Regions from separate parts of the Paenibacillus sp. WC2504 genome, predicted to be linked through region 1. Evidence: riboswitches for the same ligand, from Rfam matches in the RefSeq annotation. Region 1 holds a riboswitch; each other region holds the start of a gene.
The links. A riboswitch is a leader RNA that binds a small molecule or an ion and turns the genes downstream of it on or off. The one in region 1 is predicted to bind cyclic di-AMP.

Region 1 (7,492 bases):
CTAGTATATGAGGTAACATACACTAGGGTCTAGTATACTCGGTTCACATGAACGTAACAATGGATGACACATAATGTTCATAACTTCCAATTATGCCTTGCTACAATTACGAAAGGGCATCTTTCAGCACTTGGTCCGAGCGATTCCACCATTCTTCGTTATGGCTGATCAGCTGCTTTTTCAAGGCTGCACGCTCGCTGTCGGACAAGCCATCCAGGATAAATTTACGCTTCATCGCGCCATCCATCTTGTTCACATGATCGGCCAGAATCTTCCATCCCCGGCGTGCCTCTGTATCGATCAGCATCTCGCAAGCAGACATGCCGGCATAATACGCTCCTTCTTCGGTGCGGTCGACGGCAACCCATACGATCCACGCCTTGCGTCCATTCGGCACATCCTCTTTGTTCGTCGAAAATTTAATGCCTTTCTCGATTTTACTCTTGGCATGCAGTGTGCCCTCATCGAGATAGGCTTCATCTCCATCGATAATTACCCCTGATACATTGCTAAGATCGATTGCTCCAGCACCGAATCCTTTGTGATTGACTTTAGAGCTTACTATATTCAAGGCCAGCTTCTTTTTGTCCGCTTCCATCGTTGCACCTTCCACTCATCGTAATGTTAAAATGATACCTTTGCTTTTATTGTAGCTAAAGTACTCCATGAGAACAAGAGCAGAGAACCAGGGCTTGGCCAGCGCCTATTTCAGCCGTGCTAACAAATCTTTTCCACTCACAGAAATATTCCCTAGGTTGTCTACATATACATGCTGTAGATGCTTGTTAGGCGGGGTGAATCTATTGAGTGTTTTATTCAAAAACCGAAAGCTACAATGGTTCGTTGTCATGCTCCTTGCAGCAGGCACTGTCTTGCTGTCTGAAACTTTGCTCCCATCTGCAAGTAAACTGACGGTGCCCGTCGTCTCTAAGGAGGAACCGTCAGCTCCGGCGCCGGACATGCAGCCTGCTGATCGCGGCAAATCTTCGGACAAACAAACGCAGGAACCGCTGAGCTACCGCATTGCGGAGTATCACATGAATGTTGCCTACACACCCGAAACAAGGCAGCTCAAGGGGCAGCAAGCGTTATCGTGGGAAAATCCGGGAACGGTTCCTGTGCAAGAGATTTATCTGCATTTATATCCGAATGCATTCGCATCTAAGAAAACCACGTTTATGCGGGAGTCCGGCGGCAAGCTAAGGCAAGATGAAGCTACGGCGGATAGCACCGGTTGGATGGACTTGCTTTCCGTAAAAACGGAAGATGGCGAGGACCTTACGCCACGCATGGCGTTTGTACAACCTGATGACGGCAATAAAGACGACCACACGCTGATCAAAATACCGTTGTCAAAGCCGGTTGGAGCCGGCGAGCGAGTCACACTCAAAACGGAATTTCTCGTCAAACTGCCCGAAGCCTTCGCCAGAATGGGCTATGTGAACGACTTCGTGATGGCTGGACAATGGTTCCCTAAGGTCGCCGCTTATGAACGGGCCGGCACAAGGGGACGCACCGAGCCAGGCTGGAATCTCCATCAATACCATGGGAATTCGGAGTTTTATGCGGACTTCGGCTTGTATGATGTGAAAATTCAAGTGCCGGCGAACTACACGGTTGCCGCGACAGGTTTCCCTGTGAAACCGGCGGTGACGGAGAACGGGACGAAGACGTACCAATTTTATGCCGATGATGTGCATGATTTCGCATGGTCGGCTTCACCTCACTTCGTGTATGTGGAGGAACCCTTCTCTACGCCGCAAATACCCGGTGTGAAGATCAAGCTTTATCTTGATCCCAACCATCAGGATTTGAAAGACCGCTATATGTACGCTGCCAAAAAAGCGCTCTCCCGCTATAGCCAGTGGTACGGATCGTATCCTTACTCGACCTTGTCTATCGTTGTACCTCCTCCCGGAGGCAGCGGCGCAGGCGGGATGGAGTATCCTACGCTCATAACCGCTTGGGGCGCGGACGACAAAACGCCGGATCAGGAATTGGAACGCGTCGTTGTGCACGAGATCGGTCACCAATATTTCTATGGCCTTGTGGCGAGCAATGAGTTTGAAGAAGCTTGGCTGGATGAGGGCTTTACCTCCTACGCCGAGGATAAAGTGATGGAGGCCGACTTCGGGGCAACCCCTAATTTGCCTGTCGAGTCCAGCTACATTACTTCTCCGAATGCCCTGCGGCAAAACGCATGGGCCTATACCGGACATGATCAATACGCAGAAAATGTGTATACCAGAGGCAAACTCGTGCTGAAAGCCATCGAGAAACAGGTCGGCACCAAGACCATGGATCGTATCATGCGGACTTATTTTCAAAAATGGCAATTCAAGCATCCTTCTACCAAAGACTTTCAAAATGTGGTCGAGGATGTAACGAAAACGAAGTGGGACGACTTCTTCAATGAATATGTCTACGGCTCAATGATGGTTGATTATACGGTTGAAAGCATCCATGTGAAAGCCACTGGCAGCAAAGGAGCCGGCCCTTACGAGAGCACGGTCCTCATCTCCAAGCGTGGAGGCAATTCGCCCGAAGTGCCGATTCAGTTCCATTTCGCCGACGGTACGATGCTCGACAAAACGTGGGACGGCAAAGAGAGCAGCATTGAGTACAAACTAACCCACACGACGCCTATTGACTGGGTTCGTATCGACCCGAACTACTCGCTCATTCTTGAGAACAAGCATATTAATAACTTTATGCAAGCAGAAGTGGACACCAAGTGGAAACTCCGCCTGAATCTCGGCATTATCCAATTCCTGCAAGCTATTTTCGGGTGGGTAGCCTGGTAGGCGCCCACTCTACAAGGCAAGTTTGCCTTCAGAAAACAACGCTTAGGAGGGACACCGGTGACAACCTATCTCAAATCCGGCTTCAGGGCGGCTCTACGGCAACCCTTCGCTACGATTGTCTTGTTCATCTACCAAATGTGCTGGGGGATGCTCCTATATAAGCTTGTACAAGGGGTGTTAGTTCCCCTCATGCACCGGTTTCCCGGCGGCGATCAGCCGAAGCAAGCGCTCCAGCTTTTTCTGGCCGAAAGTCAGTTTCAGTTATTCAAAACGGATCTTAGCCACTCTTACTTGTGGTGGCTGGCCGGCCTGCTCCTGGCGCGCATGTTCCTTAGCCCGATGCTGAACGGCGGTGTCTATTATTCGCTCACCCATTCCGATCAAAATGCCGGCTACCGCTTCGTCCGCGGCATCAAGGAACTCACGCTCCCCTTCTTTGCCGTGTATTTGATTCGAATCGCCTTATCTCTGCTGCCGCTCATCTGGGTGCTGCCCAAAGTGCAGAAGGTGTTCGCTCACAGCACATCTTATGAACAGGCTTCCCTCGATTTACTGCCTTGGCTGCTGGGCATGCTGGTGTACGGTTTTCTGCTGCATCTGCTCTTCATGTATGTGCAGTTCGCCATTGCCGCACGTCTCGGCATTATATCCACAGTCCTAACGTTCATGCGGTACTCGCTTCCGATTATCGGCCTTTCTCTGATACTTTTACTGAGCTCAGGACTTTTGGCAGGGATCACGGTCACAACGACCTATATCTGGGCAGGTCTGGTAGCGCTAATCATTTATCAACTTTTCCCGCTTTTCCATATTTTCATGCAGATGTGGTCCATTACGTCGCAATTCCAGCTTCTTTCCGCCAAATTAAGTCGTTAAAAAGCAATAAATAAAACCATAAATGGTTTAGATTTGTTCAACCCCCTTGCAAAAGGGGGTTTTTTTGTCTGTAAAGCGAACCTTTACACATTTTTTCAGACCCAATTGCACGAAAAAGGAGGAATTTCGATGTTTATGACGAATTTAAGGGACTAGCATTAAAAAACCAAATATTTCATGCCGAATTCCTCATTTCTTGGGGAAACGGGGGAACCATACCGGGTGAATTGATCTTGCAAGACAGGGATCATAGGGAACCTTCAACCGAACCCTCCAGCTAACCTCGTAGGCACCGGAAGGAGACAAGCAGTTGAAAAAGGTTGTTGCTCTTCTTTTTAGTCTTGTTTTGTTTTTGAGTGTAGCTTTAGGGAGTGTGTCTGCGTCAGAATCCACATTGGACTCAACGGTTGACGAATTGATTGGAGTACCGTACCGCGATGCGGGAACGACAACAAGAGGCTTTGATTGCTCTGGTTTCACCGCGTACGTGTTCAACAAATTCGGCATTGACCTTCCTCATAGTTCAGCAGCTCAAAATAAAGAGGGCTACTGGATCGACAAAAGTGATCTTCGTAAAGGTGATCTTGTGTTCTTCGACACAGGAGGCAAAGGCATTTCTCACGTAGGCATCTACTTGGGTAACGGTGAATTTATTCATTCCGCATCCAATGAAGGCATCGTGAAAAACAAGCTGAGCGAATCCTATTATGCGAAAAGGTATGTATCCGCTAGACGTGTTCTGTGGGATGATATCTACAATCAACTAACTGCTGAATCCAAGTAATTTTCTTGTTCATCATGAATAAAAAGCCCAGACAAGCGTTAGCTCGAATGAGCTGCTTCTCAGGGCTTTTATTCATTTCTTGTGGCTGTTGTAACTTGACATAGCGTGTAAGCCGTCCTATAATTACGGCATCATGTTTCTAGGGTTCCGTGGCGCTGCAGCGCCAGTCTGGTCCGAGAGAAAACACACAGCGAATACGCTGTGATCACGGAGGGGAAAAAGCCCGGGAGTCTTATCGCATTCGCGATATTGCTTCCAGGCTTTTTCTTTTTGCCGCGGTCAGATGGGCATCTTCGCATACTTTCTTAAGGAGTGATTCACAGATGGCATGGCTTTACTTGGTCATTGCAGGTGTTTTTGAAGTAGTTTGGGCGATCTCACTAAAGTTCTCCAACGGTTTTACACGGCTGGTTCCGTCCAGCATCACCATTGTCGGCATGATCATCAGCTTTTATTTTCTGGCGGTGGCTACGAAAACTCTACCTATCGGCACCGCCTACGCGGCTTGGACGGGAATTGGCGCTGTAGGCGCGATTATTATCGGCACCCTATTTCTGAACGAGCCTGTTAGTTTACTGCGTATCCTATTCATGATCCTCATTCTGGTCGGCGTTCTCGGCCTTAAATTCACATCCGGACATTAAGCCAGGAGTTTCCTTCTTTCCTTGGGCCGATGATTCTTAAGCCACGATGTAGCTAACATACCAGAAGGAGCTGCCGACAAATATGCGCAGATGCTCCGACAGCGGCTTAAAGATTTCATTCAACTCTTCGTACGAATAGTAGTTTTTAATAATTTCATGCTTGGAGCCATCGGCCAGCTCCCTTCTTTTATACGTATCTTCGCTATGTTCACTCGTAATCAGCTCGCCGCCTCTTCCCGGGACGTACACATTATCCGCCATAAAAACGCGGGCTCCCCGTCCAAGCCGCTCATGAAATCCTTGCAGAAACGAATCCAGACGATTTTTCGGGATATGCGAAAACCAGAAGTTGGCGATTCCGTAGTCAAAATCCCCTTGTACTTCCGAAAGCCGGTAAGCATCCCCTTCGACGAAAGATGTATTATGCAGCGGCCAAGATTTGGCTGCAGCAATTTGCAGCACCTCCGGTCGAACGTCCATCCCAACGATGTGCTTGGCTGTTTCCGCCATGAACTGCGTCCAATATCCGGTACCGCAGGCCACCTCCAAGACACGGCTCCCCGTAACCTGCCTCTTCACGATATCCGCCAGCATCGCAAGTTCTTGCTGATAGTCCGCATCCTCGCGAGCATAAATCCGTTCATATTCGGCTGCTCGCGCGCCGTAGTAATCCTGCATGCCTTCTTTCTCTTCATTTAAAAGCCGCTGCCTATCCTTCACTTCGTGAACGATCCGTTGTTTAGCTGCCAATAAGTCGGCAAAAATAGCTCCGCCCTGCGAAGCATAATTCGCAAGTAGACCGTGCGTCGCCATCACAATAAGCTGTGTCATCGACAAGCCCGTTTCCTCAGCCATGCGCTCCAGATCGGTCTTCACCTTTTCAGGCAAGTAGACGGAAAGTCTTTTGGTCTTATCATTCTTATCGTCCATTGGGAGATTCCTCCTTTGTGTTTTTATTATGTTAACATATATTATATGTCATTAAAACATATTAATTGTACTTTTTTATGTGAGTAGAGAATTTAGGCTGCATGAAGAAGGCGACACCGGCCACTCACCCTCGCAAATCGCTCTAGTAAACATAGAATACAAAGAAAGTATATTCATATGTTGATAGGAGATGGAGAAATGATTCCCAAACAACGAATGGCTGGAAAACCGAGCAAAATTGTTCGGCTCCCCAAGAGCGCAGGCCTGCCCAGAAGCAAAGCCATGCTGATGTACCGTACGCAGCTTAGAAAATACCATAAGCCCGGTTCGGGTCGCTTTCTAAGTCAGCGCACGGTTTCGATCGGCACCGACAACTCGTGGTTCAATGCGCAAATCATTCCCCGCAACCCTGCGTGGGTGCAAGTTGCTAATGCCAACTATGTTTGGTACTCCGGCAATTTGAACAGTGAGAATGCCATCATTTCGACACGTTTCACGCTTTCTGAGCGTAGAGCCATTCTCGGCGCTTCTCTTTTCCTATCTGTCGACAATTATGCCGTTGTCATCATCAATGGCGTGCCGCTCCTCTTTGACGGACCGCAGAACACACCTTCCTTCTACAACCCGGGCCGCACTTTCGACATTCGCCGATTTGTACGGCGCGGACGCAATGACGTCGTTATCATCGCCTTTAACCTTGGCGGGTCGCGCACCGAGGAAAATCCTGCCGGCGTTGCTGCCAGGCTCGATTTTCGACTCAGCAACTTGCAGTAAAAGATCCGCATATGAAAAGGCCGGGCCTCCATCCTTAGATGGAACCCGACCTTTTTTACATGAACTGTCGTTCACTCCCGTAGCGGCGCTTCAATTGACTCAAGAAGAACTGCAGCGAGAGGAATAACAAAGCGAAGCTGGTCCCTACACTCAAAATAATCCAAGGATGCAGCCTAATATACCTGGAGCCATAGGCGATAAGGGACAACCATTCCCCCGATGTCGTAATGGTAATGGAGTAGCCGGCGTCGCTGTCACCAATCGTTTCCGTACCGCCAAGAACAATGTTAAAGACGGCTAATTGCCCCAGCAAGAAGAGCACTTGCATGAATTCGCTAAGGAACATGAACGTCATTTCATTCCTCATGCAGGGGATTAAATGCCGGACTGTACGGTGAAAAACAGAGCCGCCCATTAAACGCGATGCTTCAATAAATAATTTATCATTATAATAACGCGTTCGTTCGGCAATCTGATGAGCTAGCGGAAATACGCCGATGAACGTGACGAGAATGACAAAGGTGGCGGAGAAGAGCAACTTGTAGTGCGCGTCCGCTTTCACCCACTGATCGAGCCTCAGCCCGAAATACATCCCGGCTAATGGCGGAAATAGAAATACAAACGCAGGCACGGAAGCCACTACCCACTGCATCGCTTTTAGAACACCCCACCCTTTGCCG
Region 2 (7,492 bases), 7.0 Mb from region 1:
CGTTGTCGCAACGATGACAAGCTGGGTGATGGAAGAAACCACAAGGGAGGTTACCACCCCTTGAACAGCTTGGACATCTCCCGTAATCCGCTGTACGATTTCGCCCGATCTGGCATCCGTGTAGAACGCCATCGACTGGCGCTGCAAATTTTGAAACAAAGACAGCCCCAAATCCCGGATAACCCCTTGCGTTACTTTGGTATTGAGGTGATTTTGCCATACGCCCAGCACACCGCTCAGGACTGGAAGCAGCAGCATGAGCATTGCCATCTCGGCCAGCAGCTTCATACTTCCTTGCGGAATCGCCTGGTCAATGATCTCCTTCATGACCAAAGGGGGGATTAATCCGACCACAGCTGCAAGCAGCGCCAATCCGATAATGCCTAACAGTTGTCCCCAGTATCCTCGGAATAAGGACAGAATTCTTTTAACCGACACATCCTTCAATTTCGCTTTAGGCCGGTCCCTATCGGATAGACGCCTCATATCGCCTGGTGCCATTTTCATCCTCCATTCTGTTACTTTAACTGTCTATGCAAGGGGAAATGCATGCCGAATCGCTTTCACCACTTCATCCGCCATATTCATAACCCTGTAAAGCGACGTCGTTTGCAAAATGTTATACTGCCTAGGGCCATCCACATTAACAATAGCGGCAATTGTATAATCGCCAACCTGCGGTAAATCTTTGCCAACCGACTTCCCTGGCGCCAGGGGCTGATTCGATACTTGGTACATGCCAACCGATAGCTTTTGACCCAAACAAGCATCTATCGCAATAACGACATGGCCCTGCGGGATTTCCTGCAGACGCGCCGCGATATTACTGGCATCGCAAGGTGCTTCCAACGTCCCTATAACATGAGGATATCCAAACTGAACGAGCTTGCTGCCTACTAACGGGCCCAAAGCATCGCCGCTTGATCGATCCGTCCCGATACATACAAAAAAGAGCGCGCTTGGCTCCAACTCAGACGATTTTCCAATGGTTGCAAGAAAGGAAGCCAACTGCTCGCCATTCATTTTTTTCCAAAATTGCTCCCTTTTGTCCAACGTTTCCCCCATCCATCATTACCTCCTCTTACAAGCTTCCAGCAAAAATTTCCCCCTACTAAGGATGAATGATATAATGCGATCAACTTCTATTCTTCCATAAGGAGGTATCCTGTGTCCACTCTAGGCATCATCGCTCTTCTGACCCTCCTGTATTGGTTATACGTCACTGTGGATGTGTTAAAAGGTTTGCCCAACCTGCGAACGCTGCCTAAGTCTCCGCTCACTCCTTTCTCGGACAAGCCACCGCTCGTATCCGTCATCATCGCAGCCAAAGAAGAGGAAACGACAATCCGCGAAACCGTCAAGCATCTGCTTTCCCAAAATTACCCGCGCCTCGAGATCATTGCCGTGAATGATCGATCTCGGGATGCTACCGGTGTCCGGTTGGAGGAACTGCGCAAGTGGTCGGAAGGTAAGCAGGACATCCGTACCAAACTGCAAATCATTCACATCACGCATCTGCCGGATGGTTGGCTTGGCAAAAACCATGCGCTATACCAAGGGTATCTCCAGGCTAGAGGGCAGTATTTGCTTTTTACAGATGCGGATATTCTTTTCGCTCCCGGTACGATAACCGACGCAGTCACCTATATGAAGGAACAGGATGTGCACCATCTCACGCTGACCCCCAATATGTTTGCGAGAGGCGCTTTACTCAAAGGATTCGTCCATTTCTTTCTGTTCTCATTTTCTTTGTTCGTTCGACCTTGGCGTGCGAATATCGACAACGCGAAAGGACCGGGCATCGGTATCGGAGCCTTTAATATGGTAAGCCGGAGCGCCTACGAAGCGATTGGCATGCATAAAGCGATCGCTTTACGACCTGACGATGATCTACAGTTAGGTATCTTCCTCAAAAGAGCAGGTTATCGCCAAAGAGTGCTGTCTGCCAAACACCTGCTTCAAGTGGAATGGTACCGTTCGCTCAAAGATGCGGTAATTGGACTGGAAAAAAACCTGTTTTCCGGCTTTCGTTACAGCTATATGGTCGCATTGCTAGCTTGTTTGGGACAGATCGGCTTTTTTATATGCCCCTGGCTTGGCCTCCTCTTCCTCTGGGATTGGCGCGGAGCCGTCTATGCGGTTGCGGTTATCCTGCAAATCTGGCTCTATCGCAAGCTAATGTCCCGATTAATGAGTCTTAGAGGTGATACGGCCTATCTGCTTCCGGTCAGCGCTTCACTGCTTGTTTATACAATCGTTCGCTCCGTTTGGCTTACTTGGAAACAAGGCGGCATTTACTGGAGAGGCACTTTTTATTCGCTTCGTGAACTTAAAAGAAGTAAAAGGTAACCTTGGACAAACGCCAAATAAGCGTTACTCGATAGAGCAAAGCTTACCCTCACGGTTTGTGGCATCATCTTATCGTTCTAGTGAACACGATTCATTCGCACAACCCTATAATACAAATGGCTGCTCGACTCTTGTTCCACTTCCAAATACCCCTCCGCATGCACATAATCTCCCGTAATAAACGTGGAGGCATCTAACGAACTGGAGTGTGTAAGGAACAGGAGCGCGGCTTTATCGTTGCCTACGACGAAACCTGTTTGTTCTTTAATTTGAAATTTATCTAAAATGGTGCCATGATGCGACCTTGCGATATGGTGAAACTTCCAGGAATCGTTTTCTTTAATGAGAAAATACAAGACGCGATTCTTGTGATTGTTGCTAAATTCCCTCGTAACACCAATCATACATATTTTTTCGCCTAGACTAAGATACTCATCGACTACATAAGATTTCAAGCGCAATCGCAGCACATTCTTGTGTTGAATATAGGCTTCCATTTCTTCAACTGTTCGCTGGTCTCTCGGATCCTGCTTCGTTGCATAAAATACTTCTTTGATAAACGTATCCGTTTGCAGGCTTCTGGCCCCTTTGAAATGATTGTATGTACGGAAAAACTGCTGAATAACTTCCCTGACCTCATCTGGCATTGCAGGTCCCTTATCCACGGTATACATGCTATCTGCTACACTCGAATGTCTCTTTTTATGAAACCAACTCTTCCAGACACTTAATTGCATGCGCTCGTGTTCACCTGCTCTTTCTTTCTTCCAAACATTTCTTCATTATAGGCTAAAAACCATAAAATTTCGATAAAAATCGCATGATTGTGCGAACGAAAAAAAACACCTGCCTTCTATGCCTTTCATTCGAAAGAACATAGAAACAAGTGTTCGATAGTCCTATCCTTACAGAACTCTTCTCGCTCCGACATACCTTGCGCTCCAATAAGCGCTCGAAAGGCTATCCACAGCCACGCCTCTGGATGTAGTCGCTGAAATGAATTGATCGTTGCCAAGATAAATGCCTACGTGATTCACTGTTTTTGAAGCAAAAAATACCAAATCTCCGGCTTTCAAATCCGTCACTTTCGTACCTGCTTCACTGTGCATCTCCGCTGACGTACGGGGCAAATCGATCCCCTTCGCTTGAAACAAGAATCGCACAAAACCGGAGCAATCAAATCCTCTCGGCGTCGTCCCACCCCATACATAAGGCACGCCCATATAGGAGTTTGCCGTCTGAATAATTTGCTCACTCACTGACGGAACAACGGGAGCGGCCGCGGCTACAACCTTAGGTGCTGGTGGTGGTGGCGGCGCAATCCAGGCTGGCTTGTGTGATTTTCCATCCACATCCACAATCGCAATCTGATTGGCTTCATTCCATTCAATTGGCGAACCGAAGGTTTCCGTGATGAAACGCAGTGGAACATATGTATTCCCTTGGTACACGGTTGGACTGCTTTCCAAACTGATCTTCTTACTGTTCACAAGCGCTTGTTGCTGCTCTGTAATAAGTAAGATGGACTGCTGTTTGTTAACCAGTGTGACCTCGATTTGGTCCTCTTGCTTCTCCCAGCTCACCTGATAGCCCAGCTTCTCAGATAGCACTCGGAGTGGAACTTGCATGATGCCCTTGTTATCAATATAAGGCTGAACTTCCGGAAACTTCAGCAGCTCATCATTGACTTGCACCTTGACAGGGCTGTCCGTAGGCGTGGATGCAGCCTGAGCGGAGTGTGCTGTAAACATCGGTACTGCGGCGCATAATAGTGCGCATGAACAAATAAGACGTGAAGAAAAAGATTTCAAAACCTTGCCTCCTTGACGCCTCCGAGGTTAGTTGACGGGTTCGGGAAGAGGTTTTCCCTAGTACGCTCAGCTAGCAGCGCTCATTCACCCCAAATAAAGAAGTCCCCCGTACCAGAGCTTGCGATGCTCCAAGATTCGGCATTTTTTGTCTATGTTAGACTAGCATAGTTTAATTGGTAGGTACAAGCTTTGCGAAACGGTAAGTTTTACCAATAGATTTTGTCGCATATTGCGTACGGAATACACGGGATAATAGACAAAAAAAACCACCCAATAGGGTGGTTTTGCTTGCGATTAGGAGTAGCCAATTACGGATAGCACACGATCACTGACTGTGTTCAAAGTTGCTACCTCTGAATCGGATAATGACAATGAGGCCGCTTTGATATTATTTTCAAGATGATGCTCATCCTGTGTCCCTATAATAGCCGAAGTAAGTGCTTCCTGGTGCAGCAGCCAAGCAATTGCGATCTGTGTTACGTTAGCGTCCTTGGCATCCGCCATTTCTTTCATGACAGCTAAAAGCTCTTTCTCCGCCTCCAGATGCTCCGGTAGGAACAGCCTTCTCTCCTTGCGGAAGTCTCCCTCTTTCAGCGTCCTGCCATGAAGATGGAACGCGCCTGTCAGTATCCCCTTGGCGATCGAGCTGTAGCTCATTACACCAACGTTATGTTTCTGGCAGAATGGCAAAATCTCTGGCTCGATAGCTCTGTGCAGCAAACTGTATTCCGGCTGAATCACATCGATTTGCGCATAGTTTACCGCTTCTTTCAGCTGCTCCAAAGAGAAATTCGAAACGCCGATAGCCCGAATCAAGCCTTCTTCTTTCAGCTTCACAAATTCACCAAGCGTATGCTGCACCGGGATCTCAAAACTTGGCCAGTGAATGTAATAAACATCTATGTAATCAGTCTTCAAACGTTTCAAACTGTTTTCTGCCGATCTCCTTACGTCTTGAGGAGCTAGATTGCTTCGACTCACCTTCGTCGTAATGATGCATTGCTTACGTATATCCGCCAAAGCAGCGCCGACGATCTCTTCCGAGTGTCCATTGCCGTAGCCTTCAGCTGTATCAAACGTTGTGATGCCCAGCTCGAACGCTTTACGGATGAGCTCGATATTATTTTGGTCGTTCGTGAACTCCCAGGGGCCGCCTCCAAGCTCCCAACAGCCAAAAGTTATGTTTGAGATGTCAAAACCTGCATGTCCAAGCTTTTTCGCTTTCATAGTCGCCGACCTCATTTCATTGATATAGTCTCACGATAATGCACACGTTAACAAAATAAGTATACCGCTTTCATCTACTTTTGCCAAGAAACGTGCGGGCTCGGGCATTTCGTTAGGATGGTCCCCATAGCTGTATCGTGTCTCTGCGCGTCCTACTCGGGATTACTCAAGCTGTCTTCAAGGACGGTCGAACCCCTAGTGGGTTCTCTTCCCTTACCCGCACAAAACAAAAAGATCACCCCAAGGTGATCTCTTGTTTGAAGCGGGTGATGGGAATCGAACCCACGCTACCAGCTTGGAAGGCTGAAGTTCTACCATTGAACTACACCCGCGTAAATATCGGGATGACACGATTTGAACATGCGACCCCCTGCTCCCAAAGCAGGTGCTCTACCAAGCTGAGCTACATCCCGAAACGCTTATAACTTAATTAAAATGGCGCGCCCTGAGAGATTCGAACTCCCGACCTTTTGATTCGTAGTCAAATACTCTATCCAGCTGAGCTAAGGGCGCTTAAAATATGGAGCGGAAGACGGGGATCGAACCCGCGACCCTCGCCTTGGCAAGGCGATGCTCTACCGCTGAGCCACTTCCGCACGGTATGTGTTGCTTGTCACTTGATTTCTTTCTCAGAGGCGACAAGGAATAATATATCAGGATTTCAGAACAAATGCAAATGTTTTTTGTTACCAATCGCTTATTTTATAAAAATACCACCAAAAGGCAGAACTTCCCTTGCAATTCGCCGCAATAAGCTATCATTTTTCATATGCTCATCCAACTTACGATCCGGCTTGCATGGCTGCAGCAGCACATGCCCTTGCCCTGTCATCTCCCAATGATAATTCATATGCTGGCTCGCTAATGTATTGCCATATACACAAAGACGCAGTACTGCATTCCGAGGATACGCAATTAGACAATGAATATCCACATATAAAGGCTGCTTCGGATCCAAAGCCATCTGATACAACGGACCAGCGGTCAAAAGTCCCAGCTTTCCCGGCCCCTTAAACTGCATTTTCACGAGATCTTGCGTGATCAGCGTATTTTTAACATTTTGTAAGTGAGAAGTAAAGCTGACACCGCTGGTATAAAACAGAACATGCCGAAACTCGTACAAAAGATCATCCTCATCGCCAATAGGCACCACAGACATACTGTAGCCTTCTGGCAAGCCTAGCATGAGCTGAGCAGGACCATACACGCGCGACTGAATCAGACGTTTTTTGCGGTACATGCTGGGCAGCTTCATCAAAGAATCCTCTCTTTGCTCAGACTTCCCTTGAAAAGCTACGATTTGGCTCGGATGCAGCACATGGATCGATTCGTCCTTCTCGATGCGCAGTGTGGCCATTTTTGCGTGTGAGCTTGCATGTTCGAAAGTAACTTCCACGCCTCTCAGGCCTCCTATCTCATTTGACGCTTCTGCCTCCGCCAGACCACATAACGAAACACCCGCCCGAGTACAAAATACAATACTACAAGCACAACCACCGCGATAACCATATTCGTTATCTTCCGATTCCGGTTCTCTTTATCTATTGCAACCTGCTCCATGGCCTTTAAACGCTCTTGCAGGAGTTCATTTTCTTTCTGAAGCGCTTCGTTTTGCTGAAGGAGCTTTTCCTCGGTTTCCTGCGAATGCCGAATCGTTTCCGAGAGCTTGTCCTTTTGCTCCTCTAATTGCTGTTTCGTTGCCTCGTAATCTTTCTGAATTTGCTCCACATTCTCAGGTAGCTGATAGATATCCTTCACCCTATCGAGCCAGGAGGCTTGGGCTGCAGAGGCAGGGTACATAAGCCCTATCCAAATCACCAGCACACCGATTACATGACCAATAACGGATATATGCCTTGTCCGCATCGCCTTCCCTCCCAACAGCTCGACATTTTCTTCTATTTTACAGCAAAAATCACCCCTTCACCACTCCTGCCACCTTAACAGGGTAACGCAAAATAGTTCTCATTTTCGAAGGATCAATCTTCCTCGGATCAGATAAATAGATTTCATGATGGAGGCCGCTAATGCTTAAATGGCTTGTCTCCATAAATTCGTACATTTGACTTAGCGTTTCATGCTCGGAAGCATATGGACCCATATGC
Region 3 (7,492 bases), 7.7 Mb from region 1:
GTGCTGTTGAGACTGTACAACCCGTTGGTTATACACTGGCGCCTGCGAGAAGCTTGGCTGCGTAAAACTATTCTGCCCATATGAAGTTTGCGTAACCGGCGGCGCAGAGGTTGCATACTGCTTCGCCAACTGTTCTTCCGCAATCTGAATAGCCCGCTTCACCATGTTCCCGGCATCTTTGGTACGAATCCCTTCCCAGCCCTCGCGCTGAACGACATCATAGAACCCCAGATCTTTTGCCAACTCATTTTTGAAACTTTCGGACATAACACCTCTTCTGCGACTCATCAAAAAACCTCCTTTTCCTGAGCTTAGTCTGAGCTTTGATCAAACAAAGCTGGCAGCGTAAGCGTAAAGTAAGGTTAGTATGCCCAGACGCACCAGGTCCATTCAAATGCAAAAACAGACCCTAGGGTCTGCTCATTATAGAAACTTATTAAGCTTAATGTTGGATATAGGTGATACGAACCTGACCATCATCATTACATACCGTAACTTCAACAGATTCGGTAAGAATGTCGGCGTAGCTGTATGACACTCGTTTAAAGGCGTGTGATTCTTGGTCAAGCTTCACGATAAACACAGAAGGGTAGGTTTCTTCTAAAACACCGGAACGTTCGACTGTCTTTCGACGGCCACCATTCGCTCTCAACATGATCTTCTGCCCGACGTGGGGCTCCAAACTGCGTTTGATTTCCAACAGCGCATTTTTTGCCATTGTCAACTACCACCTCTTTCCTTGTTAATTATAACCCATCCTGACAAGCATGTCAAACAGGGTCAAATATTATATCAGCACCATAATCCAGTTGTCAACGGCATTTTCACCTAATTTCTGAATTCCCCATTGTACAGGTTGTCTCCAAAGTTCGCAAATTATTCACACTTTTCCAATAAAAAAAGAACACTCCCCTGCTGCCCTCTCCGAAAAGAGAAGCATCAGGCAAGTGTCCTTGAAAGAAAATCATTGTAATGAGCAAAAATTTAAGCATGCTCATCTGTATGTTGAATACCGGGAACGCCCATTCGATAGCTCCCTCTTGTCTCTACACCACCCAGCCCATCAAGCCCCGTCACCGTCAAATCCATAATGTCCAACATCGAAATCGTGTCCTTCACGGATGTATAGGATAGCTTTGCGGCGATACACAGCGGATCTAGCGCGTGGATGAGTATGCGCGCCGGCGAGCTGGCGAAGTTGGCCCCAGCCCGAAGCAAAGCCTCAAAATGTGACTGGCAAGCTCCAGCCACGACAATCATCGCGTCGCGATTGCGCTCATACTGCCGCGCTATTTGAACCGCGTTCACGAAGTTCTGCGAGTTCTTATAGCTGGACAAGCCGCCTGGCCCAGCAGCTTTGCGATGCTTAAGTATTCCGTCATGCCCTGTGATGACGACAATATCCGGCTTAATTTGCGGAAGCAGCCGGTGGAGCGCGTCGGCCATCTGGGGCTCGGGAATATAGAAGCCCTCAGCGGGCACGCGAAGTTCACCATAGAGCTGCATGCTCTTGCGTAGATAAGTCGGATCTCCGTCTAAGTGTAGGACTTTACCCGGGACTTCGAAATATCCCGCGTTCACTTTCTGCGTATGGGCAACCGAGAGTTGGTTTTTCTCCTGAAGCTGCACTTGGGCAACCGCCAGCCTTCGCAATGACTCGCGAAATTCAGGCGAACTCGACCTGGGATGGTCCATCGACTCTGTCGGATTCTTCAACGTTAAGTCCACTAGAGGCGCGTCCGCAAGCAATCGGTAATCGACGCCGCGCAGGACTGCCTTCAATTGATCGATACGTTCAATCTTAAACATGACGTCGCCGCCATAGGATTTACGGGTTACAAAATCACCTTGCCTCATCGCACAAATCCCCTCCATGGGTTATCCTATGGCGGGGCTGGGCATTTGGTGCGGGTTATTTACAGCCGTGCGCGCGAAGCGCAGTCGACAAGCGCGCGAATTCGTCCATGCTGAGCGTTTCGCCGCGGCGCGAAGGCTCGATGTTGATGCTCTGGAGCAGAGTTTCCAGCTCCGATTTGTTTTCTTTGGTAAAGAACCTCGCAGCGAGGTTGTTGTACAAGGTTTTGCGCCGCTGGACAAAGGACGCCTGGACGACAGCGAAGAAGAAGTCCACGTCCGCCACGTCAACCGGCGGTGTTTTGCGCACACGCAGCCGGATGACGGCAGAGTCCACGTTCGGCTGCGGCACAAAGACGGTGCGCGGCACGATCGTGACAAGCTCCGGCTCGCAGTGGAACTGCACGGCAATGCTGAGGCTGCCGTAATCTTTGGTGCCCGGGCGAGCCGCCATGCGGTCGGCCACCTCTTTTTGAATCATCACGACGATGTTCTCCAAGGGAAGCTTCTCTTCGAGAAGCTTCATAATAATCGGCGTCGTGATGTAGTAGGGCAGATTGGCGACGACACTGACGCCATCCAGCCCGTCAAAATGCTGCCGGAACAATTCCGGCAGGTCCGTCTTCAAAATATCGCCATGCACGACACTCGCATGGGGATAAGGCTCCAGCGTCTCGCCTAGGATAGGCAGGAGACGCTGATCGATCTCCACGGCCAAGACGCGCCCTGCGAGCTTGGCCAGCTGCTGGGTGAGCGCCCCAATGCCAGGGCCGACTTCCAGCGCGCCTTTGTTAGGCCCAAGCTCCGCAGCCGAAACGATCTTGCCCAAGATATTCTGGTCGATCAGGAAGTTCTGACCCAGACTCTTTTTGAGCACGAGATTGTGCTTTTTTATAATTTGTTTCGTCTTACTGGGTGTTGCGACATCTTCCGCTGTTACAATCACTTCACTGCCGGGTATAGTCATTATGTAGCCCTCATTTATCTATAGGTTCTGAATTCCGAATTCCACTGTTATTCCTTACTTTACTATATCTTCGGCTCCAGATGCTCCAAGGCTGCCTCAAATTCCTCACGTGAGATCTGGAACATCGCACATCGCTTATAAAATTGTTTGCCATTGCAGTAACCGATACCCAGGGCATTGCCAACAACGAGCCTCCTGGAAGCCGCCTCCGGATGAACGATCAGCCCTGCGGCTATGAGATCCTCCATGGTAAGCTGCGAGACAGCCCCGTCGTACTCTGTCCGCAGGTTCTGGAGCGCCTCCCGGACAATCTCCGGCGCTGCGTTCTCGACGCCGATGTCGCCCTTATATTCGGCCTGCGCCTGCGTGATAAAGGCATGCTTGCAGCCAGGCACCTTGGCTGCCACAATCTTCCGTATCCGCTCACCTGCGTGATCCGGATCCGTAAAGATAATGACGCCTCTGCGCTGCTGCGCGAGGGCTATTCGCTTCAATACGGCTTGCCCGATGGCTGAGCCGCCTGTCTCTATCGTATCCGCCTCGACGGCTCGGCGAATAGCGGCCGTGTCGTCCTTGCCTTCAACGACGATGACTTCTTTAATCATAATCGGTTCCCTTCCCAGTACGCAGAAAAAGAAGAGGGATTCCCTCTTCTTTCGCCCAGGCTGCTTGCCTGGCAACGTATATTGACATTGTTCCCGCTGAAACAGACGTTTACACGTTAATTTTCAGACGGCTTTTTCGGTCCTACGACATAGACCGTATACCCTTGTTTCGTTCCGAATTTATTGGCGTAGCCATGATCTTCAAAGTACACATCGATCATTTGGCCTTTCACACCACTGCCAATATCTTCAGCACGACGGAAGCCAACGCCCTCAATGTAAACCCACCATCCCAGTGGGATAACTTTCGGATCTACCGCAATCGTTCTGCCCTCAGTAACTGTCGTTCCTGTATACGTCTTCCCATACCCAGGAGTTCCTTCGGCTTTCCCTGTCGAATCGGCTCCCGCTGAATAAGCCGTGAGTTTCACGTTCTTGAGGATTTGTTTATACCCAAATGTTACACCATTCTTAGAGACCTCATCCACGCTAGGGGATGATGCCGACAGAACGACAACGGGATTTTTCGTGCCAACGGACACAACTTTTTTAACGCTTTGTTCCTGTACTTCTTGACCTACAACAGCTTCTGCAACTAATACGCCATCTTCGTAAGTCTTTTCTTTCTTTTTCAGAAGTACGCCCTCTTTACCTTCTTGAACGACCTGCTCTTTACCCTTAAGCAACGATGCATCATTTTTCTTTTCCGTGTCGAATGCAATCGGTTCTGTTACTTCTTCCGTCTCTTTTTTCACACGGACGATTTTGATTTCATCGCCTGAGCTTAAAGAGGCTGTCGGTTCGGGAGTCAGCTTATCGTGCTCCCCAAGTGCAATATGTAAACGTTGCAATGCACTTTCAACCGTTCTTGCAGTTGTGTAAACAGTGGTGGTCTTTCCATCAGCAGTCAATTGAATTGGAGAAGCGTGTTCGATGACGAATTTGTCCCCGCCCTTGATTGTAGCCGTAGGGTCTGCAGATATTTCATCGTGTTCACCAATCGTTATGGCTTGTTCATCCAGTAGGCGTTGCAGGACCCATTGCTTCGTGTGCACAACGGTTTCTTGTCCATTCACAACCACGGATACGCTCTTGGTAGCCGTACCGTACAACAACACCAAAAACATGAAAGTCATTGCGATTGAGATTATAGCCAGGCTTAAAATCAAACGCAAGTTTTCATGCTTCCATCGCAATGCGAAGGACATGCTGGATGATCGTTTTACATGGGTCTCGCTAAAAGAGATACTGCCCACTTCTTCGGTCCTCCTTCAAAGCCTCGCCGCCAGGTTACAGCATGATTAAATTTGACGCGACTAAGGTTTTTAATTTAACTTAACGTGTCGTCCATCGGCAGTTGTTTGGAAACAGCTGCGTTCTGGTCGTCCCACCCCGCTTTGCTATTCATCATCCTATGAATTCCGGGTTACGAATAGTCGTCCGAAACAGTTAAAGGTCCTTATGGGGACAAAAAGCCAGCAAGAAGAGGACTCTTCTCGCTGGCTTAGTTTGCATAGTAAAAATACACAAATAGCACGCACGACAATCGTTACCTCTCTTACGCTTACGAGGTTAGCTGACGGATTCGGACGTGAGAGTCGCCCTACTCAGACGTAAACTTACGTTCAACGTCCAAGATTCACCCCTGTTACTCACTCTGTTTACTTCGTCAGCGATACCGCTTTATAAGCTAACAGTGGTTCCCCCGTTCCCATAATTGGAACTCAGCGAATGGAAAAATGGCAAATTGGTTATTAAGTTATTATGAAAAGTATATTACGCTGTTAATCTCTGCCTGTAAAGGGATTAACACCTACTAAAAAGGGCTAAATCGATTAAAAATAGCTTATTTTCAAGATAAAACCACCTTTTATCTACATTTAACTCATTATAACGTACGAATACTAAGTTTCTTCGTGTTTTCACTCTTAAACTAGGCTTCGAATCTAAATTTGTTTATAATTATCAGGTATGAAACCTATGTATAAATTCCAATAATTAGATATTTAGGGAGGCACTGAGATGGGTCCCATATTACAAGTTGACGCTTTATTCGGGGGATATTTACCAAATAAACCTGTTCTTCACGACCTCACATTTTCCATCCGTCAGGGTGAAATGATGGGATTAATCGGACTGAATGGCGCAGGAAAAAGTACGACCATCAAGAACATCCTTGGATTGCTTCAACCGCAAAGGGGTTCAATTAAAATTAACGGTTTGACGTTAGCCGAAGATCCGCTGCCTTACCATGCCACTTACGCTTATGTGCCCGAAAGTCCAGAGCTATATGAAGAGCTTACGATTCGCGAGCATCTGGAGTTAACCGCCATGGCTTACGGCTTAACGAAAGATGACTATCTCTCCCGCTCTCAAGCGCTGCTCGAGCAGTTTCACATGCAGGACAAGCTTAACTCTTTCGCAAGCCATTTATCCAAAGGGATGAAGCAAAAGGTCATGATCATGAATGCGTTCCTGATCGAACCTTCCCTCTACATCATTGATGAGCCTTTTCTCGGGCTCGATCCGCTGGCTATCCGCTCATTACTGGAGTTGATGGTCAAAATGAAGCGACGCGGCGCGTCATTTCTCATATCCTCGCATATTTTGTCTACGATTGAAAAATATTGCGATAACTATGTCGTCCTTCACAAAGGACATATGGTCGCTCAAGGCGATTTAGTCGAATTGCGTCAGCAGACAGGGCTCCAGCAAGCGTCATTGGACGACATCTTTTATAAACTTGTAAAAGGAGAATTAGTATGAAGGCGATGGACATGGATACCCGTGCCCTATGGCAGAAGAGATTTGAGCATTATATGAAGGAATCCATGGGTTACCTGCAGTATGCAGCGCGCAGCAATTTTTTCGGCTTCCTGCTATTTCTTGTCATCCTTTCTTCCTATTATTATGCAAAAATACTACAGCGCCTTCCGACAGATTATCCCTATCTGTGGATCGTCCTTTTGCTGCTGGTACCATTGTTAGCCTCAAGCCCCATTCGCACGCTAGCTAGAAGCGCAGACCGTATGTTTCTACTGCGCGTTGAACATCAGATGGGTCCTTACTTCCGCGGCGGATTCATGTACAGCCTAGTGCTGCAAGCATTCTGGACATTTCTGGCATGGGTTGTCCTATGGCCCTTGTATCATCACTGCCTAGGCCGCGATGAGCAGCATTTCTTATGGATGCTTGCTTTGCTTCTATTAATGAAGGTAGGCCATTTATTGGCCAGCTGGCAAGAAAGCCGATTTACTAATGAGCGCGCAAGAAGGATTTCCGTTAGCTTCCGCTGGCTGGCAACAGTTGTCCTGATTTCTCTGCAATTTCTGACAAGCGTCCTCTGGGCAAGCGGAGCTGCTCTTGTACTTACACTGGCTTGGTTAACTGCTACGCATTACGTATCCAAATACTACATCGGGTGGGATTATCTCATTGCGAAGGAAAGGCAGCAGCAAGCGCGATTATATGCCTTTTTCAACTGGTTCGTGGATGTTCCGCAATTGGGAACACGAATAGCCCGCCGAAGCTGGATCAGCGGGGTCACAAGATTTATTCCTTTTAAACAAGATGCTGCCTATCTCTACATATATATGAAAACATTTCTACGTACGGAGCTATTCGCGATTGTCTTACGTATATCCTTACTGGGCACATTAGCCATCGCCGTTTCAAGCAGCAGCACAGCGAGACTGCTCATCTTCTTCATCGCTTTGATCATTTCCATGGTTCAACTTACGCCACTTGAGCGTTCACACCGCTATACCTTTTGGCTCGACATGTACCCGCTTAACCGGCAGTTGAAAGCCGGCTCCTTAGCCTTCATCATTTGGTCAGCCTTGCTGCTAGAGTTATGTATGCTTTCGATTCCGTTCATGATTCGATCTTCACTTATCTACATAGTCGTGCCGCTCATCGGCTTCCTCTTTATCTCACTCACCTGTGGAGTATTTCTACGACGAAAATTTGCAAAGAATGCTTTACTTGAGACCTAACAAGGCAATGGCGTTGTTTGTCGTTATTTCTGCAAGTTCTTCCAGACTTATGCCCTTAATTTCCGCGGCGG
Region 4 (7,492 bases), 3.2 Mb from region 1:
TGGGCTGAAGGACAACTGGGCTATATGTACGGTTTACTGCCGCGATTGTTTCCGCAGGTAAAAGCGATTACCTACTTTAACTTCAGTCGAGCTCAAGCGATTCGAACGAATGGGCCTTATGTGTATGATATCGGGGAGAACCCCTTCATGGACGGCTTATATCAACGGCTCATCCAATCCGATTGGTTCCTAGGTAAGGTTCAGACAGGCGTTGACCCCATACAATATCGCTATACGCCTGTTACCGGTCAATCTCTTCCTACTGGCAAACAAACTGTTCTTGTTTATCCTAAGCTTGAGAACGAACGGGGTGAACCCCCATTTGCTATCGCCATTTACCAAGGCAATCAGCTTCTTGGCGTCAGTTATGAGGCTCCCTGGGAAATAGACATTCAAGTGAATATGGAATCAGCGGCAGAACCTTGGTACGCCGTCGCTTACAATGATAAGATGGAGCCCACTGCTGTCAGCAAAAACTAAATGAAATTGGAGTTTTCTATTTTATTTTCACTGAACATAGGCAAAAATAGCCGCTGTTTCCTCTAATCAGGAAACAGCGGCTATCTATTATCTATCTCAAAAGGCAAGGTCGTTTGTGGTCAAATTTCCAATTGGGAATATAAAATTGCATGGCCAGCGCATCATCACGCGCTCCCAAGCCCTCTTGGTTGTATAGCTGATGCGCCTTTTCAATGGCTTCCATGTCAATTTCTACTCCCAGACCCGGCTTGCTCGGAACATCCACCATGCCCCCAACAATCTGAAACGGCTCCTTGGTTAACTGCTGTCCATCCTGCCAAATCCAGTGTGTATCAATGGCCGTAATTTTCCCCGGCGCTGCGGCTGCCACATGGGTAAACATCGCAAGCGAAATATCAAAATGGTTGTTCGAGTGAGATCCCCATGTAAGCCCCCATTCCTGACACATCTGAGCTACTCTAACAGAGCCCTGCATCGTCCAGAAATGTGGATCAGCTAACGGAATGTCGACAGATTGCAGCTGAATCGTATGGCCCATCTGGCGCCAATCGGTAGCGATCATGTTCGTTGCCGTTGGAAGGCCTGTCTCACGCCGGAACTCGGCCATGATCTCACGGCCTGAATAACCGTTTTCTGCACCGCATGGGTCTTCCGCATAAGCCAATACGTGATGCTGATCACGGCATAGGTGTATCGCCTCAGCTAAAGACCATGCCCCGTTAGGGTCAAGTGTAATTCTGGCTTGAGGGAAACGTTCCGCCAGCGCAGTGACCGCTTCAATCTCCTCCTCACCGCGCAGGACGCCACCTTTTAACTTAAAATCGTTAAAGCCATATCGTTGATACGCCGCTTCGGCAAGTTTCACCACGGCTTCAGGTGTAAGCGCTTCCTCGTGACGCAGTCGAAACCAGTCATTCGCAGCATTTTCAGCGCCCTGATACGGAAGGTTTGTCCGATTTCGGTCCCCCACATAGAACAAGTAGCCTAACATTTCTACTTTATCGCGCTGTTGACCTTCTCCTAGCAATGCTGCAACCGGTACATCCAAGAATTTACCTAAGAGATCAAGTAATGCCGCTTCCAACGCCGTAACGGCGTGTATTGTGATGCGTAGATCAAAGGTCTGCAAACCGCGTCCTCCCAGATCCCGATCAGCGAATTGCTTGCGAACTTTAGTAAGAATGTTATTGTATTGGCCGATCGATTGACCGATAACCAGTGGGCTTGTGTCTTCAAGCGTTTTACGAATATTCTCGCCGCCCGGTACTTCACCAACGCCCGTATGACCTGCACTGTCTTTGAGGATAACGATGTTACGTGTAAAGAATGGAGCATGCGCTCCACTTAGATTGAAGAGCATACTATCGTGCCCTGCAACTGGAATTACTTTTAGTTCGGTAATAATTGGCGTGCTGGACGCTTGATTTCTCGATTGCTCATTTAGCAGTTCTTGTTTCATGGCTGATCTCTCCCTTTCCAATGGATGAATACCAGTTTAATGAAGATGACAACTAATTCGCATAACTTAAGTTAAATTGTACCACGTCATCTAGCTCCTAAGTACTTAAATAACTTTTATTCACATATTTTTGTTAGGGAATAATATGCGCTTCGCTGGAGAGGACGTTGAAATGATGATTCATTATAAAAAAATGAAGATCGACGGCTGGGAGTTATTTTTTCGCCAAGCCGGTAGTCCGTACAACCCAACCATCATCCTTCTTCATGGTTTTCCAAGCTCATCCCATATGTTCAGGGATTTGATTCCTCAACTCACAGACCGATTTCATGTCATTGCTCCTGACTATCTAGGGTACGGAAATAGCAGTATGCCTTCCGTTGAAGAATTTGCGTACACCTTTGAGAATCTATCACTTATGATTGAAAAGCTTATTGATAATCTCTGTATTTCTCACTATATTTTGTACACCCATGATTATGGAGGTCCTATCGGGTTCAGACTGGCTGTACGGAATCCGCATCGTATTCTAGGATTCGTTATTCAGAATGCTGTGGTTAGTGAAGACGGATTAGGGAAACCGTTCGATCTTTTCAAAGCACTTTGGGCGGATCGAAATCCTGCAACTGAAGCGGCCTTTGCCCAGCTTGCAACCTTTCATTTTACAAAAATGCAGTATGTAACGGGCGTGTGTCATCCCTATCGAATTAGTCCCGATGGTTACCTAATGGACCAGTTATTTTTGGATCGACCCGGTAATAGCCAAATTCAGTTGGAATTGGGCTACGATTATCGGACCAACGTCGAACAATACCCTGTTTGGCAACAATACTTGCGAACTTATCAACCTCCTACGCTTATAACCTGGGGCAAAAATGATTTTATTTTTACGGTGCAAGGAGCTCTTGCTTTCGGAGAACTATTAACATGTGTGGAAACTCACTTTTTATGCGGGGGACATTTTGTTCTGGAAGAGCAAAGTCAGCAAGTTGCGGAGCTTATCAAGTGCTTTTTTGGCCGTATCTATGCGCGAAAATAAACGAAAAAGGAGCTGCCGTAAGGCAAGCTCCTTCTCTATTGTTGAAAATCGTTAATTCGTATGGCTGATGTACGCTCTGAGGCAAGGATACGGACCACTGAAAATATGCGCCATGGCTACGATAAAGTTAAGGTGATCCAGTAAAATTTGGAGAGTGGTTCCGACGAGATGGGCTAGCGATTGTTCAACCGCTAATTCCTTTTCTGAACTCAGTTGGTTAAGCAGCTCATTATTTTGAGCGACCGTTTTACTAATTTCCATTAACGTCTGTGTTTCGACGTCTGATGGCCGGTAAGCCAAATTCGGAAATTGAATGTCGTACGTCTCCAACCGCTGTTTCAAATGAAGAATCTCATGTTGGCGCTGTACGGAATCGTTGGCTCTCTTCCATGGAAAAAGATTCTTCCATTCTTTGGTTACTTTCATAAGCAGCATGTCTAGTTCCTCCTATTTTCTCTAGAAGAGAAAAAGGAAGCGAGGGAATAGAACCTCAAATCACAATGTTCCATTGAATGTTTCTATCCATTTCTTTCTACGCTGACGAAGTTAGCTGACGGATTCGGGTTGAAAGTTAACCCTAACACTTCACTTTGTGTACTCACCCCAGGAAACTTGGTTCCCCCGCTTCTTTAATCTAAAGAATTAAGCGTATTTTATCAATTTACTCCAATGTATACCGAGAAGCAATAGTAATATTTTCTTATCTATTCTATGTCCTTAGTCATACATCCCTTGTAACCATAACATGATCCGATCTACTACCTCCATATATCTTTGCCCAACAAGCAATCCGGTGTGAGTCGTATCCCAAAGTCCTGTATACTCTGCTTGGAGATGCTCCGCTGTCGCCTTTCCCCGCCGGTCATCCTCTTCACGATTAATTGCTTTAATAACCAAGGCTGGATTAACCATCAAACTGCTGTCTATCGATATCCCACCGCTTGCCACCAAAGAGAAATAAAAATCGTTAAATGCTTTTAATGACTCCACAGTTATATACTTTCTCTGAAAATCAATGTCATCCATTGATTCATCTATACTGGAATTCTCTTCTCGGGATGGTGCGGGCATTAATACTCCTGTTGTCCTTCTAGCTATTTCTTTGTAGGGTACAGCTTCATAAACTTCCTTACTTATGCTTGTATCGATCACCACTAAGCCTGCAAGTTCGTTGGTTTCAGCCAGCTTCTGGCTCAAAATTCCTCCCATGCTAAATCCTATGAGTATCGGTGGAGCCTCACACTCGGCCAAAACCTCTTTCATATCCTCCAAATAATCTTCGAATGTTACATTTGTCAAATCGAGCACTCTACTTTTGTAGTGACCTCTCAAATTCATAACATAGCAATTCCATCCCTTGTTTATAAAGTGTGGGATGTATTTGCTCCACATCCAACTGCCCGTGTAGGCACCGTGTACAAATAAAAGCGGAGGTTTTTTGGAGGCTTCCTTCGGTAGCTCCTCTCCCTCGAAAATTTCTATAAATAGATCATTCTCTCCGATATATTTCACACGATGATCTGGCAAATCTTTTGTATAATCTTTCATGATAAGTTTCACCTCGTTATATAGTTTGACATCAAACTATTAGTCTAAAAAAATTTAAAAATTGTTATAAATTTTCGTTAGAATTCTCAGTAATTCTTCCTTTTCTTTATCCGTAATGTCCATGTAAAATACATCTAACATTTTTTCTGAGATGGTTTCAAATACCGGTTTCAGTTCCTCCCCTTTTGGCGTTAAGGCAACATAGACGACCCTTGAATCTACGGTGTCCCTTTCCTTTGTCACGTATCCTAGACGGACCAATTTATCTACGAGTGCAGTCACTGTAGACTTATCTTTATCAATTTTCTTGGCAATCTCCGCCATAGTCAATCTAGGCATCTTAAATAGAGCAAAGATAATATCCCCATGTGAAATGGCAATATCGTCGACCCCATATTTCGCCATCTCGGCTATGATAAACCGATTGGTCTTTTCTCTAATTCTGGAAATAATTGATACAGCGTCTCTTGGTTTCATATCTGTATTATAGTTTGACATCAAACTAATGTCAAATATATTTGAGGCAGCCGATGCAACTAGCCGGCTGCCTCGAACATTGTCACAAATCCACTTTATACATACAAGGAACGCCCTCCATATCAGAGGTAAAGATGATAAATGTGCCATCTGGAGAAAAAGCCGGATGCGGATGAGCATCCTGTGTGTTACCGTATGACTTCCAGCTAGTTCCATGGGAGCATAAACGCTCTTCTTGCCTCCGTTCTACATCCACTAAATAGATGAAGTGCTGCTCGGGCAGCTGCCCGTCCCCGACGATCATCGTATGATTGGCATTCGAAATAAAGTGGCAATACTTAGAGCAATTCATCCAGATTTCTTCCTCTAATGTCTCCGAGTCCATGAAACGGATACTTTCGTGATAGAGATCATCTTTATGTCTGTACACATAAGCGAATCTAGAGCCATCGGCAAGCCAATATTCATGTGTGATGAGCTCATCATGCGTCTGTTCCTTCGCACAGCGCAGCCGCGTCCCGTCCTTTTGGACTAGCCAGAGTCTGGCATCAATCAAATGCCCAGGACCTTCATGACAAAATAAAATGGTTGATGGGTCATTGGGACGAATTTGCGGATGCCCCAGCCAGCAGTCCAGCTCCTCATGCGCGATATGGCTGGTTCGCCGTTCGATATCCAGGTAGATGATTCGGCAGTGCGGCTTCGCTGCCCATTGTGGCTCGAAGTTGGACCAGTCCCCTTTGCCCGGTACAACATCCTTTTCATTAATTTCGACCAGAACGAGATACTTGTCATCTGAGCTGAGGCCGGGATTCGCATTGGATTTCCAGCCTGCAGGTGATGTATAGAGAACGTCTTCCTTCAGCGTCGTCATATCCAATCGCATAATCCGCTGATCTCGGCAATAGATCAAGTAGTTATCTTCACTCGTCAGACTGCAGCTGAAATCGTGAATATCGGGTCCTTCCGTTAATTGCAGAGCCGATCCATCGTTCAGATCCATCTTGTAAAGCTGACGGAATCCCTCTCGCTCACTAGCGTAAATGAGATAGCGATTGTCGTTTGTAATCATTTTATAATAAAAATAAGGATGATGATTTACCTGCTCCGGGGCTGTCAAACGAGTCATAGATCGGCCCGTGTAGGCATCGACAAACGGATGGAACTCGTTACGAATCGTAGATCCTTTAGCCATCTGTGATCACTCCATTCTCTTAATGTTAGGGACGAGGCCGCAGCATTTTCATCTTCTCAGCAGGTTTAAGCGGTAAGGTCAATTGAAGCGGCGAGCGGTTAGGGGTACGGAATACCGCCCGAACCTCTGCGTTCGCTTCTAAGACGGAAGCCGAAGTGTCGAGCTCTTCTCCTTGTTCGCCCAAACGCCATGCAAACAGAAGCAGCGCTTCCTGCATACGATCAAAAGCAAATCTCTTCCGCTCGCCGGCGTAGATAACATAGTCAAGGAACAGTTTATCCTGTTCCTGCCTGAGCTCCCAGCTTGGCTGTTCCCCGTCAAAGGCTGCGAATATTTTTTTCACCTGCAGCGTCTGCTCTGCTACGTGTACTGTAGCTGCTTCGGCTTCTCGCGAGACAGCTTCTGCCCTAACCTCATGCAGGCTTCCTCCAATCTCAAAGCGAACTCTTAGGTCCGCTGATTCGATGGCACCATCAATGGGATCGAGCCCAATGTGCGTATTGCCGCCATTTGTGCAAAATCCGATGCCGAACAACACATCCTTCCCCTTTTGAACACTGGAATAGATACCGGAAGAATAGTCATAACCTTCGTTCAGCAGGCGCAAATGAATATAGGTAGATGCATCACCGTTGCGTACATAAGCTAGCAAATTGCGGCGCTGATTCCACATCACATCTTTGCTGAAGGTTCCCACACTAACCGGCCCTTCCATATACGTAGTTGCTTGGTTAACAATGTCGCCAGCCTCGTCTTTGCTAATTGTTTGTACATGTTCCGCTGTCTCTGTTCGTTTGAACGCCGGTATGTACTTCTCAGGACATCCAATATCATTGCCATACCAATCCAGATTGTATGTCAGTTGATCGACTGGCATGAAGTCCAACTCACCTCGGCTGGCAATCTGCAAGAAGGATAAAACTTCCGGCGTCATCATCGTATGATAGGCACGGCTGTGCGGGCCTGACCATTGCTTGCTGGGGACATGGAAATGCTCGGCCACCATCCCCCATGCCACATCCAGCATTTCCGAGCTGAGCTGTTTCGCTTCCGCAACTCGGGTCGCTGTATGAATGCTCGACAATTCCTGTATCGCCACGATCGTATATGTCGGACTGTTATACTCCTGGAACGTTCCCAGCTGTTTCGTGTACTCGCTGAAAAGACGTAACCGCTCCAAGCCATAATTCAAGTACTTTTCTTCGCCATAGACCTCGCCTGTAAGCAACGTAACGAAGGCGCCCATTATGGCAATGTTCGTATAGCTAGGACCGACATTTCGCTTGATAATGGC

Region 2: linked by a shared signal. The riboswitch ahead of ACUN27_RS33885 (C40 family peptidase) and the one ahead of ACUN27_RS01935 (C40 family peptidase) in region 1 are both predicted to bind cyclic di-AMP.
Region 3: linked by a shared signal. The riboswitch ahead of ACUN27_RS37035 (ubiquitin-like domain-containing protein) and the one ahead of ACUN27_RS01935 (C40 family peptidase) in region 1 are both predicted to bind cyclic di-AMP.
Region 4: linked by a shared signal. The riboswitch ahead of ACUN27_RS16195 (hypothetical protein) and the one ahead of ACUN27_RS01935 (C40 family peptidase) in region 1 are both predicted to bind cyclic di-AMP.

Annotation. Positions count from the first base shown of each region.
Region 1 is NZ_JBQZFH010000001.1:425,736-433,227, reverse strand. Features, by position in the region: gene ACUN27_RS01950 (YwhD family protein) at 107-598, opposite strand; gene ACUN27_RS01945 (M1 family metallopeptidase) at 849-2,804, shown strand; gene ACUN27_RS01940 (hypothetical protein) at 2,862-3,680, shown strand; cyclic di-AMP (ydaO/yuaA leader) riboswitch at 3,849-3,987, shown strand; gene ACUN27_RS01935 (C40 family peptidase) at 3,991-4,464, shown strand; guanidine-I (ykkC/yxkD leader) riboswitch at 4,594-4,696, shown strand; gene sugE (quaternary ammonium compound efflux SMR transporter SugE) at 4,788-5,108, shown strand; gene ACUN27_RS01925 (methyltransferase domain-containing protein) at 5,145-6,038, opposite strand; gene ACUN27_RS01920 (hypothetical protein) at 6,216-6,812, shown strand; gene ACUN27_RS01915 (hypothetical protein) at 6,868-7,492, opposite strand, start outside.
Region 2 is NZ_JBQZFH010000001.1:7,431,113-7,438,604, forward strand. Features, by position in the region: gene ACUN27_RS33865 (ABC transporter ATP-binding protein) at 1-501, opposite strand, end outside; gene yyaC (spore protease YyaC) at 532-1,065, opposite strand; gene ACUN27_RS33875 (glycosyltransferase) at 1,168-2,349, shown strand; gene ACUN27_RS33880 (hypothetical protein) at 2,427-3,086, opposite strand; gene ACUN27_RS33885 (C40 family peptidase) at 3,255-4,160, opposite strand; cyclic di-AMP (ydaO/yuaA leader) riboswitch at 4,162-4,311, opposite strand; gene ACUN27_RS33890 (aldo/keto reductase) at 4,455-5,387, opposite strand; tRNA gene ACUN27_RS33895 (tRNA-Gly) at 5,649-5,719, opposite strand; tRNA gene ACUN27_RS33900 (tRNA-Pro) at 5,727-5,800, opposite strand; tRNA gene ACUN27_RS33905 (tRNA-Arg) at 5,824-5,900, opposite strand; tRNA gene ACUN27_RS33910 (tRNA-Gly) at 5,909-5,983, opposite strand; gene ACUN27_RS33915 (AIM24 family protein) at 6,085-6,783, opposite strand; gene ACUN27_RS33920 (hypothetical protein) at 6,798-7,253, opposite strand; gene ACUN27_RS33925 (GyrI-like domain-containing protein) at 7,303-7,492, opposite strand, start outside.
Region 3 is NZ_JBQZFH010000001.1:8,086,887-8,094,378, forward strand. Features, by position in the region: partial or broken gene ACUN27_RS37010 (small, acid-soluble spore protein, alpha/beta type) at 118-288, opposite strand; gene veg (biofilm formation stimulator Veg) at 443-718, opposite strand; gene yabG (sporulation peptidase YabG) at 985-1,857, opposite strand; gene rsmA (16S rRNA (adenine(1518)-N(6)/adenine(1519)-N(6))-dimethyltransferase RsmA) at 1,913-2,821, opposite strand; gene rnmV (ribonuclease M5) at 2,884-3,426, opposite strand; gene ACUN27_RS37035 (ubiquitin-like domain-containing protein) at 3,543-4,634, opposite strand; cyclic di-AMP (ydaO/yuaA leader) riboswitch at 4,973-5,166, opposite strand; gene ACUN27_RS37040 (ABC transporter ATP-binding protein) at 5,449-6,192, shown strand; gene ACUN27_RS37045 (ABC transporter permease) at 6,189-7,421, shown strand; gene ACUN27_RS37050 (TatD family hydrolase) at 7,407-7,492, opposite strand, start outside.
Region 4 is NZ_JBQZFH010000001.1:3,622,149-3,629,640, reverse strand. Features, by position in the region: gene ACUN27_RS16210 (glycoside hydrolase family 26 protein) at 1-480, shown strand, start outside; gene gudD (glucarate dehydratase) at 572-1,939, opposite strand; gene ACUN27_RS16200 (alpha/beta fold hydrolase) at 2,115-2,978, shown strand; gene ACUN27_RS16195 (hypothetical protein) at 3,030-3,413, opposite strand; cyclic di-AMP (ydaO/yuaA leader) riboswitch at 3,500-3,637, opposite strand; gene ACUN27_RS16190 (alpha/beta hydrolase) at 3,696-4,526, opposite strand; gene ACUN27_RS16185 (MarR family winged helix-turn-helix transcriptional regulator) at 4,581-5,003, opposite strand; gene ACUN27_RS16180 (oligogalacturonate lyase family protein) at 5,086-6,198, opposite strand; gene ACUN27_RS16175 (hypothetical protein) at 6,224-7,492, opposite strand, start outside.